Regions from separate parts of the Pararhizobium sp. LjRoot238 genome, predicted to be linked through region 3. Evidence: predicted binding sites of a transcription regulator. Region 3 holds the regulator's gene; each other region holds the start of a gene.
What was found. The regulator PhoB, encoded in region 3, activates phosphate uptake and scavenging genes when phosphate is short. The targets are predictions, from matches to a motif close to TGTCATNNANCTGTCAT.
Positions count from the first base shown of each region.

Region 1: ACSQ3F_RS06645 (NAD-glutamate dehydrogenase) is a predicted target of PhoB. The motif match lies at 2,088-2,104, and genes of this name have one in related genera.
Region 2: ACSQ3F_RS15860 (LTA synthase family protein) is a predicted target of PhoB. The motif match lies at 1,422-1,438, and genes of this name have one in related genera.
Region 4: ACSQ3F_RS20535 (PhoX family protein) is a predicted target of PhoB. The motif match lies at 1,657-1,673, and genes of this name have one in related genera.

Region 1 is NZ_CAXUPP020000001.1:1,337,278-1,340,393, forward strand. Features, by position in the region: gene ACSQ3F_RS06645 (NAD-glutamate dehydrogenase) at 1-1,858, opposite strand, end outside; gene pdxY (pyridoxal kinase PdxY) at 2,146-3,021, shown strand.
Region 2 is NZ_CAXUPP020000001.1:3,266,880-3,269,995, reverse strand. Features, by position in the region: gene ACSQ3F_RS15865 (NAD+ synthase) at 1-1,169, opposite strand, end outside; gene ACSQ3F_RS15860 (LTA synthase family protein) at 1,523-3,116, shown strand, end outside.
Region 3 is NZ_CAXUPP020000001.1:707,990-711,105, reverse strand. Features, by position in the region: gene pstB (phosphate ABC transporter ATP-binding protein PstB) at 1-456, shown strand, start outside; gene phoU (phosphate signaling complex protein PhoU) at 533-1,243, shown strand; gene phoB (phosphate regulon transcriptional regulator PhoB) at 1,363-2,046, shown strand; gene ACSQ3F_RS03615 (GcrA family cell cycle regulator) at 2,122-2,646, opposite strand; gene ACSQ3F_RS03610 (aspartate aminotransferase family protein) at 3,078-3,116, shown strand, end outside.
Region 4 is NZ_CAXUPP020000001.1:4,162,451-4,165,566, forward strand. Features, by position in the region: gene ACSQ3F_RS20530 (DUF2339 domain-containing protein) at 1-1,554, opposite strand, end outside; gene ACSQ3F_RS20535 (PhoX family protein) at 1,740-3,116, shown strand, end outside.

The DNA.
Region 1 (3,116 bases), 630 kb from region 3:
CCAGCATTGCGCCGCACTTGTCGAGATTGAGTATGTGCCCGTCGCGATGGATCAGCTCCATGTCGTGCAACACGACGAGGCGCTGCCCGCCGGCTGCGTCGGTTACACCGATATCATGCGTCTGTTCGCTGATCACGCGGAAGCCCAGGTTTTCGAGCAGCGGCACGCGATGGGAGAGCGACACCGGCTCGCCGGCGTGGAAGATCTTCAGCTCAAGAGCTCCCGGCCCCTTGTCGCGCTTCTGATAGAAGGCGATGCGGATTGGATCGGTCGGCAGGCAGGCGGCGATATCGTCGAGATCGGCATAGGCTTCGGCCGGCGTGAACGCCACCTGATAGGCTTCGTTGACGTTGATCGCGACACCCTCGTGGCGGGCCAGCAGATCGAACCGGTCGATCCAGCGCGTGACGATGTCGCGCACCGCCTCTTCCAGCTTCGCCTGCGGTACACGCGGTGTCTTGCCGGCGTAGCGCCCGATGATGAAATGGACGCGCGCCAGGCCGCCCTCCGGAAAGGCCGGATAGTAGGCGGAAACGCGGCCGTCATAGGTGGTTTTCAGGTAGTTGCCGATCTTTTCGCGGACATCGGAATCATATTGTTCGCGCGGCACATAGACGATCACGGAAACGAAACGATCGAAATGATCGATGCGCGGTAGAACCCGGATTCGCGGCCGGTCGGCGAGTTCGTTGATCTGTTCGCAGAAGCTTGCGAGCAGGCCGACATCGATCTGGAACAGGTCGTCGCGCGGATAGGATTCCAGCGTATTGGCCAGCATCTTGCCGGAATGGCTCTGCGGATCGTAGCCGAAATGATCGACGATTTTCTCCACCTTGAAGCGCAGCAAGGGAATGTCGGCTGCCGGCCGCGTATAGGCGCTGGAGGTGAAGAGGCCGACAATGCGCAATTCGCCGGTGACGTTGCCCGCCTCGTCGAAGCGCTTGACGCCGATATAGTCCATATAGGCACGGCGGTGGACGACCGATTTCACATTCGCCTTGGTGACGATCAGGAAATCAGGGCCGTTGAGGAAAGCGAGGATTTCCGGCGTCGTCAGCACCGCGTCCTTGCCCTGGCGCAGGACACGAACATCTGGATTGGAGAGAATGCCGAGCCCCCGGCCCTTGCCGCGCTCGACCACGGCGTTGTCACCCTTGCCGGAATAGGTGTATTCGCGCATGCCAAGGAAGGTGAAATTATTGTCGCGCAGCCAGCGCAGGAAGGCCAGCGTTTCTTCACGGTCGTTCTTCTTGCGCGACGGAGCGTGGTTTTCGAGCTCGTTCATTGCCTGGTCGAGCAGGGCCGTCATTTGCGTCCAGTCGCCAACTGCGTGATGCACTTGCGAAAGAACATTGCCGACCCGTGCTTTGAGGTCTTCCGCCTCCGTATCGCTGAGTTTGGAGAGATGAATCTGGATATGGCTGACCCGCGATGCCGGATCGCTCTTTTCTTCGGGATCGAAGATCTTAGCCGGCTTTCCAGCTTCGAGTACCAGGATGGGATGCACGGCAAGGTGAATGTCGCGGTGGGTGGCGGTGACCTCGCCCATGATCGAATCATAAAGGAACGGCATGTTGCGATCGGTGACGGACAGGATCGACACGTCTGTTCCGTCGGGCGTGACGCCATCGACGGATTCAACGGTGATGATCGGCCGGTCGTTTTCGCTCCGGCTCACTTCCTTCAGAGCATGCGCCGCGGTCAGCGCCAGCATCTCCGGCGTATATTCATCGAGATCGTCATGGCTTGCCCGGCGGAAAAGGATCCCCGGCGACAGAATTGTGCGCCCGAGCGCCTTGCCGGCTTCCCTCACAACGTCAAAATGCCGGTCTCGTTTTGGATTGTATTTGGCGCCCATGGCAGTCTCTCCCCCGCAATCACCATTTTGGCCGAACCTAACAGAAGAATGGCCGTTGGCGACTGTTTTTGTGGATGGTTTTCGCGCATTTCGAGCAAATTCGGAATGGATTCATGAAAATTTCAGAGAAAATACGCCGATTTTGAAATTAAATCGGTTGTATCCACTCTTCGATCCTGCTCATCCGTCGGACGGCGAAACGTGCTTTTTCATCTTTTCGTGGTCACAGTTGACAGCGGCATGACTGTCGGGCGATCTGAGGGGGTCGAAACAGCGGAAAATCATGAATGTCCGAGCCTGCACCCGGCGCCGTCATCGTCATTTCAAGCCACGTGATTCGGGGTTCCGTCGGCAATCGCGCCGCGGTCTTTGCGCTTGAGACGCTGGGTTATCCGGTCTGGGCCCTGCCGACGGTCATCCTGCCCTGGCATCCGGGCCATGGCCCCTCGACACGGGTGGCAGTGAGCGAGGACGATTTCAACAGCCTGATCGATGACCTCATCCGCGCGCCGTGGACGGGCGAAGTCCGCGCCGTTCTCTCCGGCTATCTCGGCGCCGCCTATCAAGCGGAAGGCGTCGCGCGACTCGTCGAGGCGCTGAGGGAGAAAAATCCCGACCTTTTCTATGCCTGCGACCCGGTCATGGGCGATGCCGGTGGCCTTTACGTGCCCGAGGCGACGGCGATCGCGATGCGCGACAGGCTTTTGCCGCTGGCTTCGCTTGCCACGCCCAACCGGTTCGAACTGTCCTGGCTCTGCGGTGTTCCGCTTGAAACCAACGCCGCCATTCTTGAGGCTGCCCTGTCACTCGGGCCGCCGCGCATGCTGGTTACCTCGGCAATCCCGATGATGCATGGCAGCACCGGCAATCTCTATCTCTCCGGCAATCATGCGCTGCTTGCCGAACATCGCCTGATCGACAATCCCCCCAGTGGCACGGGTGACCTGCTGGCGGCGCTGTTTGTCGCCCGGCTTCTGGAAGGGCTGAAGGAGGAACGGGCGCTGCAACTGGCGACGGCCAGCGTCTTCGAAATCATTGCCCGCACCGGCAAACGGGGCGCAGACGAACTGACGCTCGAGCGCGATGCCTCCAGCCTCGCGACCCCGATGGCGATGGTCCAGATGCGCCGGTTGATACATCCAAGCCAGAAGCGGCGCTCTTAATGCGGCGGCGCACATCGCTCTTGCCTCCCCCTGCCCTGACCGAATAAACCGGTTGGGCCTTACGCGAAACGATACGGAGATTTCACGGATGTCAC
Region 2 (3,116 bases), 2.6 Mb from region 3:
ATCGTTCCGCGCGTGCGGCTCTGCAGGTTTTCCTCGGTGATGCCCGGCTCCGTGCCCTCGAACATCTCCGAAAGCGCGCTCATGAAGCCCTGGACCGGCTCCTCGATCGGCACGATATCGTAGTGGCAGCCGAGCGCCCTGGCGCAGTCCTCGGCATCCTTGAACGAATCCGACGACGTGTAGCGATAGGGCAGCATCACCGTGCGCACGCGCTCTTCGCCGAGCGCATCGACGGCGAGCGCCGCGCAGATGGCCGAATCGATGCCGCCTGAGAGGCCAAGCACGACGTTCTTGAAGCCATTCTTGTTGACGTAGTCGCGAAAGCCCAGCATGCAGGCGCGATAATCCGCCTCTTCCTGCTGTGGCAGGCGCGACATCATTCCCGGCTCGCAGACCCAGCCGTCGCTGCCTCTGCGCCATTCGGAAATTGAAATACTCTCCTCGAACTGGCTCATCTGGAAAGCCAGCTGCCGGTCCGCATTAAAAGCGAAGCTGGCGCCATCGAAAACCAGCTCATCCTGGCCGCCGAGCTGGTTGGCAAAGATCATCGGCAAGCCGGTCTCAATCACCTGGCGAAGCACGACCTGGTGGCGCACCTCCATCTTGCCGCGATAATAGGGCGAACCATTGGGCACGAGCAGGATTTCCGCGCCGCTTTCCGCCAGCGTCTCGCAGACCCCCATGTCGTTCCAGATTTCCTCGCAGATCGGGATGCCGAGCCGCACGCCGCGGAAATTGACCGGCCCCGGCATCGCGCCTTCGGTGAAAACGCGCTTTTCGTCGAATTCGCCATAGTTCGGCAGATCGAGCTTGTCGCGAACGGCCAGCACCCTGCCTCCGTCGAGAACCGCAACGGAATTGTGCCGTCCCGCCTCGCCCTGACGCGGAAAGCCGACGACGACGCCCGGACCGCCATCGGCGGTATCCGCCGCGAGCGCATCGACCGCCTTCTTGCAGGCTTTGAGAAAGGCCGGCTTCAGGACCAGGTCTTCCGGCGGATAACCGGAGATGAAGAGTTCCGTCAGCAGTAGCAGGTCGGCCCCGTTGCGGGCCGCGTCGGCGCGCGCTTCGCGCGCCTTGGCAAGGTTGCTGACGATATCACCGACAGCCGGGTTGAGTTGGGCAACGGCGATGCGGAACGTGCTCGAAATGGTCTTTTGCGCGGTCATGAAACAGGCCCGTACTTTATCTTGCTGTCGCGGATGCGGCGGCACCCGGGGAGATATCTAACGCATTCCGCGCCAAAAAAACCCGTGCCTGCCGTTAAAATAGAAAAAAGAGCGTTCGCTCGGGATTTGAGACCCCCGGCACAACCGCAGGAATGCACCGACACGCACGTTTCGCGCCCCTGGATCTGGACAGAAAAAGCACTGAGAAAACCTTAACCGGCTTATTCATCCTCCGTTCAAGATGACATCTGTATGACAATGGGACGACAGTTTTGTGAAAATTGGAGAAGGCCTTGGCCAGTTTTGAATCGGCAGTGCGTGCTGCCACCGCCACCGAGGTCTACGGCCCCCCAATCGCTTTCGGCGCCCGCAACAGCAAGCTGTTATCAATCGCAGGACGCCTCTCTCTGTCACTGCTCCTGTCGATCACGCTCATCTTCACCGTTGAATGGATCGCGCGCAATTCGGCCTCCGAGACAGTATCGTATTTCCTTGATCCGGTGCGCCCGGCCTGGACGACGGTAGGCGTCTTTTTTCTGGTGTTCCTGGCACTCGACGCGGCATTCGGGCGCGAAAACTACGGCGTTATCCTGATCGCCCCGCTCGCGCTGATCCCGGCTCTCGTCAGCCGCCAGAAGCAGATTTTTCTCTCCGATCCGCTCTATCCCACGGACTTCCTGTTCGGGCGCCAGATCATGGAACTGATGCCGGTGCTGGTGCGGGACCGCCCCTGGACGGCCGCCGGCATTGTCGTCGGCCTCATCGCCTCGATCATCGCCCTTGCCTGGCTTGCGCGTTTTGCCTGGCGCCGCTTTCCGCTGTTGACGCGCAACCGGCGTCTGACCCGGCTGGCGGTGGCCCTGCCGCTGCTCGCCTCTTTCTATCACATCATGGACTACAACAATTTCTCCTGGATACGCGACCGGCTGCAGGTCATCCCGATCATGTGGGACCAGACGGAAAACTATCGCCACAACGGTTTCGTCATGGCGTTCGCCCTCAACCTGCCGATGGCAAACGTCACGGCTCCGGCAGGCTACATGTCCGATGCCATCGACAAGATCCCGACGAAGCCGGTGCCGGCCGGCACGACGCATCGCGGCAAGCCGGACGTCATCGTTCTGATGAGTGAATCCTTCTGGGATCCGACGCGCTTGCCGAACGTCAAGCTGTCGCCCGATCCGATGCCGACCATCCGTAAGATGCAGTCCGGCAACGTGTTTTCGCCGGAGTTCGGCGGCATGACCGCCAATGTCGAATTCGAAGCACTGACCGGGTTCTCGAATGCCTTCCTGCCCTATGGCAGCATTCCCTACCAGCAGTATATCCGCAATCCGATCCCGTCGCTTGCCACCTTCTTCCGTGGCGAAGGTTATGTCGCCCGCGCCGTCCATCCGTTCCAGAAGTGGTTCTGGAACCGCAGTGCCGTCTACAAGGCCTTCGGCTTCGAACAGTTCCGGTCCGAAGAGAACCTGCCGGTCATGCAGAAGCGCGGCATCTTTGCATCCGATGAATCGCTGACCAAGGAAATCATCCGCGAAGCCGATCAGCTGCGCGATCCGTTCTTCTTCTTCACGGTGACGCTGCAGGGCCACGGCCCCTATGAAGCAAACCGCTACGCGAAGAACACCATCAAGGTGGAAGGAAACCTGCCGGAAGCCGACAGGCAGGTGCTGGCGACCTATGCGCAGGGTATCAAGGAAGCCGACGACAGCCTGAAAATGCTGATGGATTGGGCGAAGGAACGTGACCGCGAAACGATCATCGTGCTCTTCGGCGACCACCTGCCGCCGCTCAACACCGTCTATCCGAATACCGGTTACATGAACGACGTCACGGCCTCGCGCAAGGGTTCGGTCGAGCAGATGAAGGCGCAGCACGAGACGCCGCTGGTCGTCTGGTCGAACAAGACCGGCCCGGTCAAGGATATCGGCACGATCAGCCCGG
Region 3 (3,116 bases):
TACGAGAATGTCTCCTACGGCCCGAAAATCCATGGCCTGGCACGCTCCAAGGCTGAATTCGACCAGATCGTCGAAACCAGCCTGCACAAGGCAGGTCTCTGGAACGAGGTGAAGGATCGTCTGCATGAGCCGGGCACCGGTCTCTCCGGTGGTCAGCAGCAGCGCTTGTGCATTGCGCGCGCCGTTGCCGTCAGCCCGGAAGTCATCCTGATGGACGAGCCCTGCTCGGCTCTGGACCCGATCGCGACCGCCAAGGTCGAGGAACTGATCCACGAACTGCGCACCAACTTCACCATCGTCATCGTAACCCACTCGATGCAGCAGGCAGCGCGCGTTTCGCAACGCACTGCCATGTTCCATCTCGGCAATCTCGTCGAGGAAAACGACACCGACAAGATGTTCACCAATCCGGATGACCAGCGCACCCAGGACTACATCATGGGCCGCTTCGGCTGACGATATGTCTTGCCGTTCCCAATTAGGGGGACGGCGGCGCCCTTGAAACCGGATTGTGACGCAAGGAAAAACGATCATGTCCACGCACATTGCTTCCGTCTACGACGAAGATCTCAAATACCTGAACCGGCGCATCTCCGAGATGGGCGGCCTTGCCGAGCAGATGGTCGCCGAATCCGTGCGGGCACTGGTCAATGCCGACCTCGCGCTTGCTCAGAAGGTCATCTCCGACGACGCCATCATGGATGAGGCCGAACGCCAGATCGGCGAGAAGGCGATCGTCACCATCGCCAAGCGCCAGCCGATGGCAGCTGACCTGCGCGAAATCATGGGCTCCATCCGTATTGCTGCCGATCTCGAGCGCGTCGGCGATCTCGGGAAGAACACGGCTAAGCGGGTGATCGCCGTTTCGAGCGCCAGCCTGCCGCGTCAGCTGGCTCGCGGGCTCGAGCACTTGGCGGAACTCGCGCTGATGCAACTCAAGGAAGTGCTCGACGTCTATGCGTCGCGTTCGCCGGAAAAGGCCAACAGCATTCGCGAGAGGGACAACGAAATCGATGCGATCTACACATCGCTGTTTCGCGAGCTCCTGACCTACATGATGGAAGATCCGCGCAACATCACGCCGTGCACGCATCTTCTGTTCTGCGCCAAGAATATCGAGCGCATCGGCGACCACGCGACAAACATCGCCGAGACGATCTATTACATGGCGACCGGCTCCCAGCCGGCAGGGGAACGCCCGAAGGACGATACTGCCAACACCGTCGGCGCGATCGGCAATTGATCTGCCACGCCGGATCAAACGTAAGTAAGTGAAATCTAACATTTGACTGCTCGAACGGCCTTCGGGCCGCCGGGCGAGCCCCTTGCATTGAGGGCAAGGCGTCAAGGAGTTGAGACCGCATGCTACCAAGAATTGCCGTTGTCGAAGACGAGGAGGCGCTGAGCGTTCTCCTGCGTTACAATCTTGAGGCCGAAGGGTTTGAAGTCGATACGATCAACCGCGGCGACGAAGCGGAAATTCGCCTCCAGGAGCGCCTGCCGGACCTCTTGATCCTCGATTGGATGCTGCCGGGCGTTTCTGGCATCGAACTGTGCCGCAGGCTTCGCCAGCGTTCCGAAACCGAGCGCCTGCCGATCATCATGCTGACGGCGCGCGGTGAAGAGAGCGAGCGGGTACGCGGCCTTTCCACCGGCGCCGACGACTATGTGGTGAAGCCGTTCTCGACGCCGGAGCTGATGGCGCGGGTGAAGGCGATGCTGCGGCGCGCCAAGCCGGAGGTGCTGTCGACGCTGCTGAAATGCGGCGATATCGAACTCGACCGCGAAACCCACCGCGTCCACCGCAAGACCCGCGAGGTTCGTCTGGGCCCAACCGAGTTTCGGCTGTTGGAATTCTTCATGGCCTCGCCCGGTCGGGTCTTTTCGCGCTCGCAACTGCTGGACGGCGTCTGGGGCCACGACATCTATGTCGACGAGCGCACTGTCGACGTTCACGTCGGTCGCCTGCGCAAGGCGTTGAACTTCTCCAACATGCAGGATGTGATCCGCACCGTGCGCGGCGCGGGCTATTCCCTGGAGAGCTGATTGCATAGTGAGTGACACACGAACATGAAAAAGGGGCCGGCCGGCCCCTTTTTCATGTTCGGTAGTCCGCGACCTTCAGCGAGCCCGGCGGCGTTCTGCGGAAGGCTGGTAGGCCAGCTTTGCGTGGAAGGTGCAGTAGGGCGAGGTGTCGGGCGAGTCGTTGCCGCAGAAATGGAATTCTTCCTTCATCGGATCGCCGATCGGCCATTTGCAGGTGCGGTCGGTGAGCTGCGTCAGCGCCAGACGGCGTGACATCGGCACGACCACGTTGCCGGCCGGTGCGACGTCCTGATCCTCGATGGCGTCGATTTCCACCTCTTCCTTCATGACAGTGGCACCGGTGGTGCGTGTCACGGTGCGGGTGGTGATGCGCGCGGCGTAATTCGGCGCGCGCGGCGCAGATGTTGCCGGACGCTTGGCGCGGGCGGTGGTCGCCGTGCTGCCGCCGGCCTTGGCACGGCCAGGCAGGCAAAGCCGGTGGACCTTGCCGATAACCGCGTTTCGGCTGACGCCGCCGAGCTGCGCGGCGATCTGGCTCGCGCTCAATCCTTCTGACCACAACTTCTTGAGTTTCTCGACCCGCTCGTCAGTCCAGTTCATGGTCTTCTCTCCATTCACAGCGTTGGTGATGGTCGAATCCTCCACCGTACCCCGGACAGACTCCGAGGCTGAAACGCGATAACTCTTTTGGTGACTAGGTCCGCCGCATGCGTTCTAGTAATTGTTTGTTAAGGTAGAGGTAGGGGGACTCGCTGACAAGAGTCCCCGGAATCCGAGCGAATCGATTTTCGAGTTTTCCCCAACTTGCTTGGCATGCGTGGCATTTTTGCAAGAGTGCCGTTCGAAAAAATCGATGTCGCGACACTGGCGCGATTTGCCGCAAATCACGGGCTTTTGTTGACATTGCGGTGCGAAATGAAGATAGTGATTTCGCCGCCGCGAGGCGGCATTTTGATTTTTTAAGGGCTGGCCACAGTCCAGCGTAGAAGCTGACCGAAACAATCACCGCGATGATTGAGGAGACATGCGCCATGGCCGATGCCACGCCGCTTTATGACACATATGCCCGC
Region 4 (3,116 bases), 3.5 Mb from region 3:
CGCGAATGGCACGATCGCCATGATCGCGGCCCATAGTGTCGCCAGAGGCGGATGATCTTTCAGATGCAGATAGTTTGCCAGGGCTCCGAGCGCAATGAAGACAGAAGAGAGCGCCATGCCGGCGAGCATCGCGGTTCGTCCGGATACGGCAACAGTGGCGATGGGGCCTGGAAAAGCAGGATCGATGAAAGTCAAAAGACCGCTCAGCGCCGTTACGCTCCAGAGGCCGACGATCGCCGTGAAGGCGGCAAACAAGGCGGGATAGACGGCGTAGCTGCGCAGCGCGCCCAACCCCGCAAGGGCGGAAACGATGACGCAGAACACCGCGACCGGATAATCGGACGCCGCGGCGACAGGGCTGATCATGGCGAGCGCGGTCAAAAGCGTGGAGATGCCGGCCGTCGCGGTGATCGCGGCCAGGGGCGGCGCCATCACACGTTCCCACGACGTGCGCGGTGGCGGCGATGGCTGACCATCCACCGCCTCCGGCAGATCGGCGGCAGTCGGCCCCGGCCAGACAAACCCGACCCCGGCGATCATCACCAGCATGACCAGCGTCACCGGCAGCGTTTCAAACAGCGCGGCCGAGGCGATATAGGCCAGCGCCCAAAGGCAAAGGCCGATATTGGCGATCGAGGGCACAATGGTCCAGCGTCGGATGCGGGCGGCAAGCGATGTGGCGCTCCAGGCAACGGCAAGGAAACCGAACAGGCTCCAGGGGCTCGGACTTTCGGAAGAAACCAGCGCCGGGGTGATGAGTGAGGCAAGAAGCCCGAGTCCGGCCAAGGCCTGTCCGTGCAGCAGCGACAGTCCGACGGTGGCGAGCGACACCAGCGCCAGCAGCGCGAAGGCGGTGACCGGGCCGATGAAGCCGTAGATGCCGTGGGCGGCATAGCAGACGCCGAACAGCGTGACCGCGCCCGCCGCCGTCAGGATGCCGGGGATCATCGCGTTCTGGAACGTGTCGGCGACCAGAGGCACGGCACGGCGGCGGACGAATTCGCCTATCCCCATCAGGACGAGACCGAAGACGGCCGCCATGAACAGCCGCACCGCGGGGCTGAGTAGACCCGCGTCGATCGAATATTTGACCATGAAGACGCCGCCAAGTGCCAGCGCGACGCCACCGACCCAAACGGCCCAGCGCGCACCCAGGCGGCTTTCGAGGCTTTCTTTCGGTCGTGGTGCGACCGCGTCGATCACGGAAGCGGGTGCAGATCTCGCGGCCACCGGCTCGCCGCGCGACGCCTTTTCGACGGCATCCTGGCTGGGCGGCGGCCCGCCGAAGATCGCGTCGCCCTTCCTGATTTCAGCGAGGCGCTTGCGCTCCACGGTCGCGGTCGCAACCGGTTGCGGGGGGCTTTCCACCGTCTCGGTTTGCGCGGCCGCTTCCACCCCGGCAGCGGCGGAAACATGAGGCCGCAGTTCCTCGATCCGTTTCAATTCTTCCTTGAGTGCCGCAATCTCGGTCTCCAGCCGCTCGGCAGTCTTGCGTCCGTTGAGAAGCGCCGCCAACGCGATGCCAAAGGCAACGAAAGCAATGACTTCGATCATGTTTTCTCCTCAAGGCCGTAGCGCGCAACGGCACCGACCATACAGCTTTTCGCTCGCAGTCCAAATCGAAGACGGTTCAGGAAAGCAATCTCTTCGCCAGATTGTCGCGAACCTGTCATTATCCGGCGGCTATGCATGTTTCGATGCGCCTTTGCGCAGTTTCCGGACGAAGAGGAGAATGAACCATGGATCACGTTGCCGCCCCGACAACCCCTGAAATCGAGACGCTGACCGACCGCCGCGAAGCGCTCGAAGATGTCGGCCAGAACTGTTCCGCCAACCCGACGATGGGCGATATCATCAACCGCCGCTTTTCGCGCCGGTCGTTCATGGCCGGCTCGCTTGCCGTCGCCGCCATCTCCACCACAGTCAGCCCGCTCGCGATCCTGACCGCGGACGATGCACGCGCCAACGGCAGCCTTTCCAGCTTCGACTTCACGGAGATCGAGGCCGGCGTCGACGAGACCCATCACGTCGCCGAAGGCTATGATGCCGATATCCTGTTGCGCTGGGGCGACAAGCTGTTTGCCGACAGCCCGGATTTCGACCCGCTGAACCAGACGGCCGCAACGCAGGAAAAGCTGTTCGGCTACAACAACGACTATATCGGCTTCATTCCGCTGGACGGCAATCCGGATCACGGCCTGCTTGTCGTCAATCACGAATATACCAATGCCGAAATCATGTTTCCGAAGTTCGCGTCGGTCGTGAAGGAAATGAAGGACGGCAAGGAAGAAGAGAAGGTCAAGCTCGGCGAATACACCAAGGACCTCGTCGATATCGAAATGGCCGCGCATGGCGGCACGATCGTCGAAATCCGCAAGGTCGACGGCAAGTGGCAGCCGGTGCTCGACGGCAAACACAATCGCCGCATCACCGTCAAGACCGAGATGCAGCTTTCGGGCCCGGTTGCCGGCCACGAGCGGGTGAAGACGCCGTCCGACCCGACGGGCAAGCAAGTCTTCGGCACCATCAACAACTGCGCCGGCGGCGTCACCGCCTGGGGCACCTACCTGATGTCGGAAGAAAACTTCAACGGCTATTTCGGTGGCGAGATCGCCGAGGATCATCCGGAGTTCAAGCAGCTGAAGCGTCTTGGCGCGCCGGGCGGCAGCTATGAATGGTCGAAATTCTACGACCGGTTCGACGTCTCCAAGGAGCCGACGGAAGCCAACCGCTTCGGCTGGATCGTCGAAGTCGACGTCATGGACCCGAACTCGGTGCCGAAGAAGCGCACGGCAATCGGCCGCTACAAGCATGAAGGCTGCGAATCGATCGTCAACAAGGATGGTCGCGTCGTCCTTTATTCCGGTGACGACGAACGCTTCGACTATGTCTACAAGTTCGTCACCAAGGCAGCCTTCAACCCGAACGACCGTGCGGCCAACATGGACATCCTCGACGACGGCACGCTCTATGTCGCGAAGTTCGATGCCGATGGCACCGTCGAGTGGATGCCGCTGATCCACGGAGAAGGTCCGCTGACAGCCGCCAACGGCTTTGCCTCGCAGGCCGATGTCCTGATCAACACGCGCCTTGCCTCCGATGCGCTCGGCGCCACC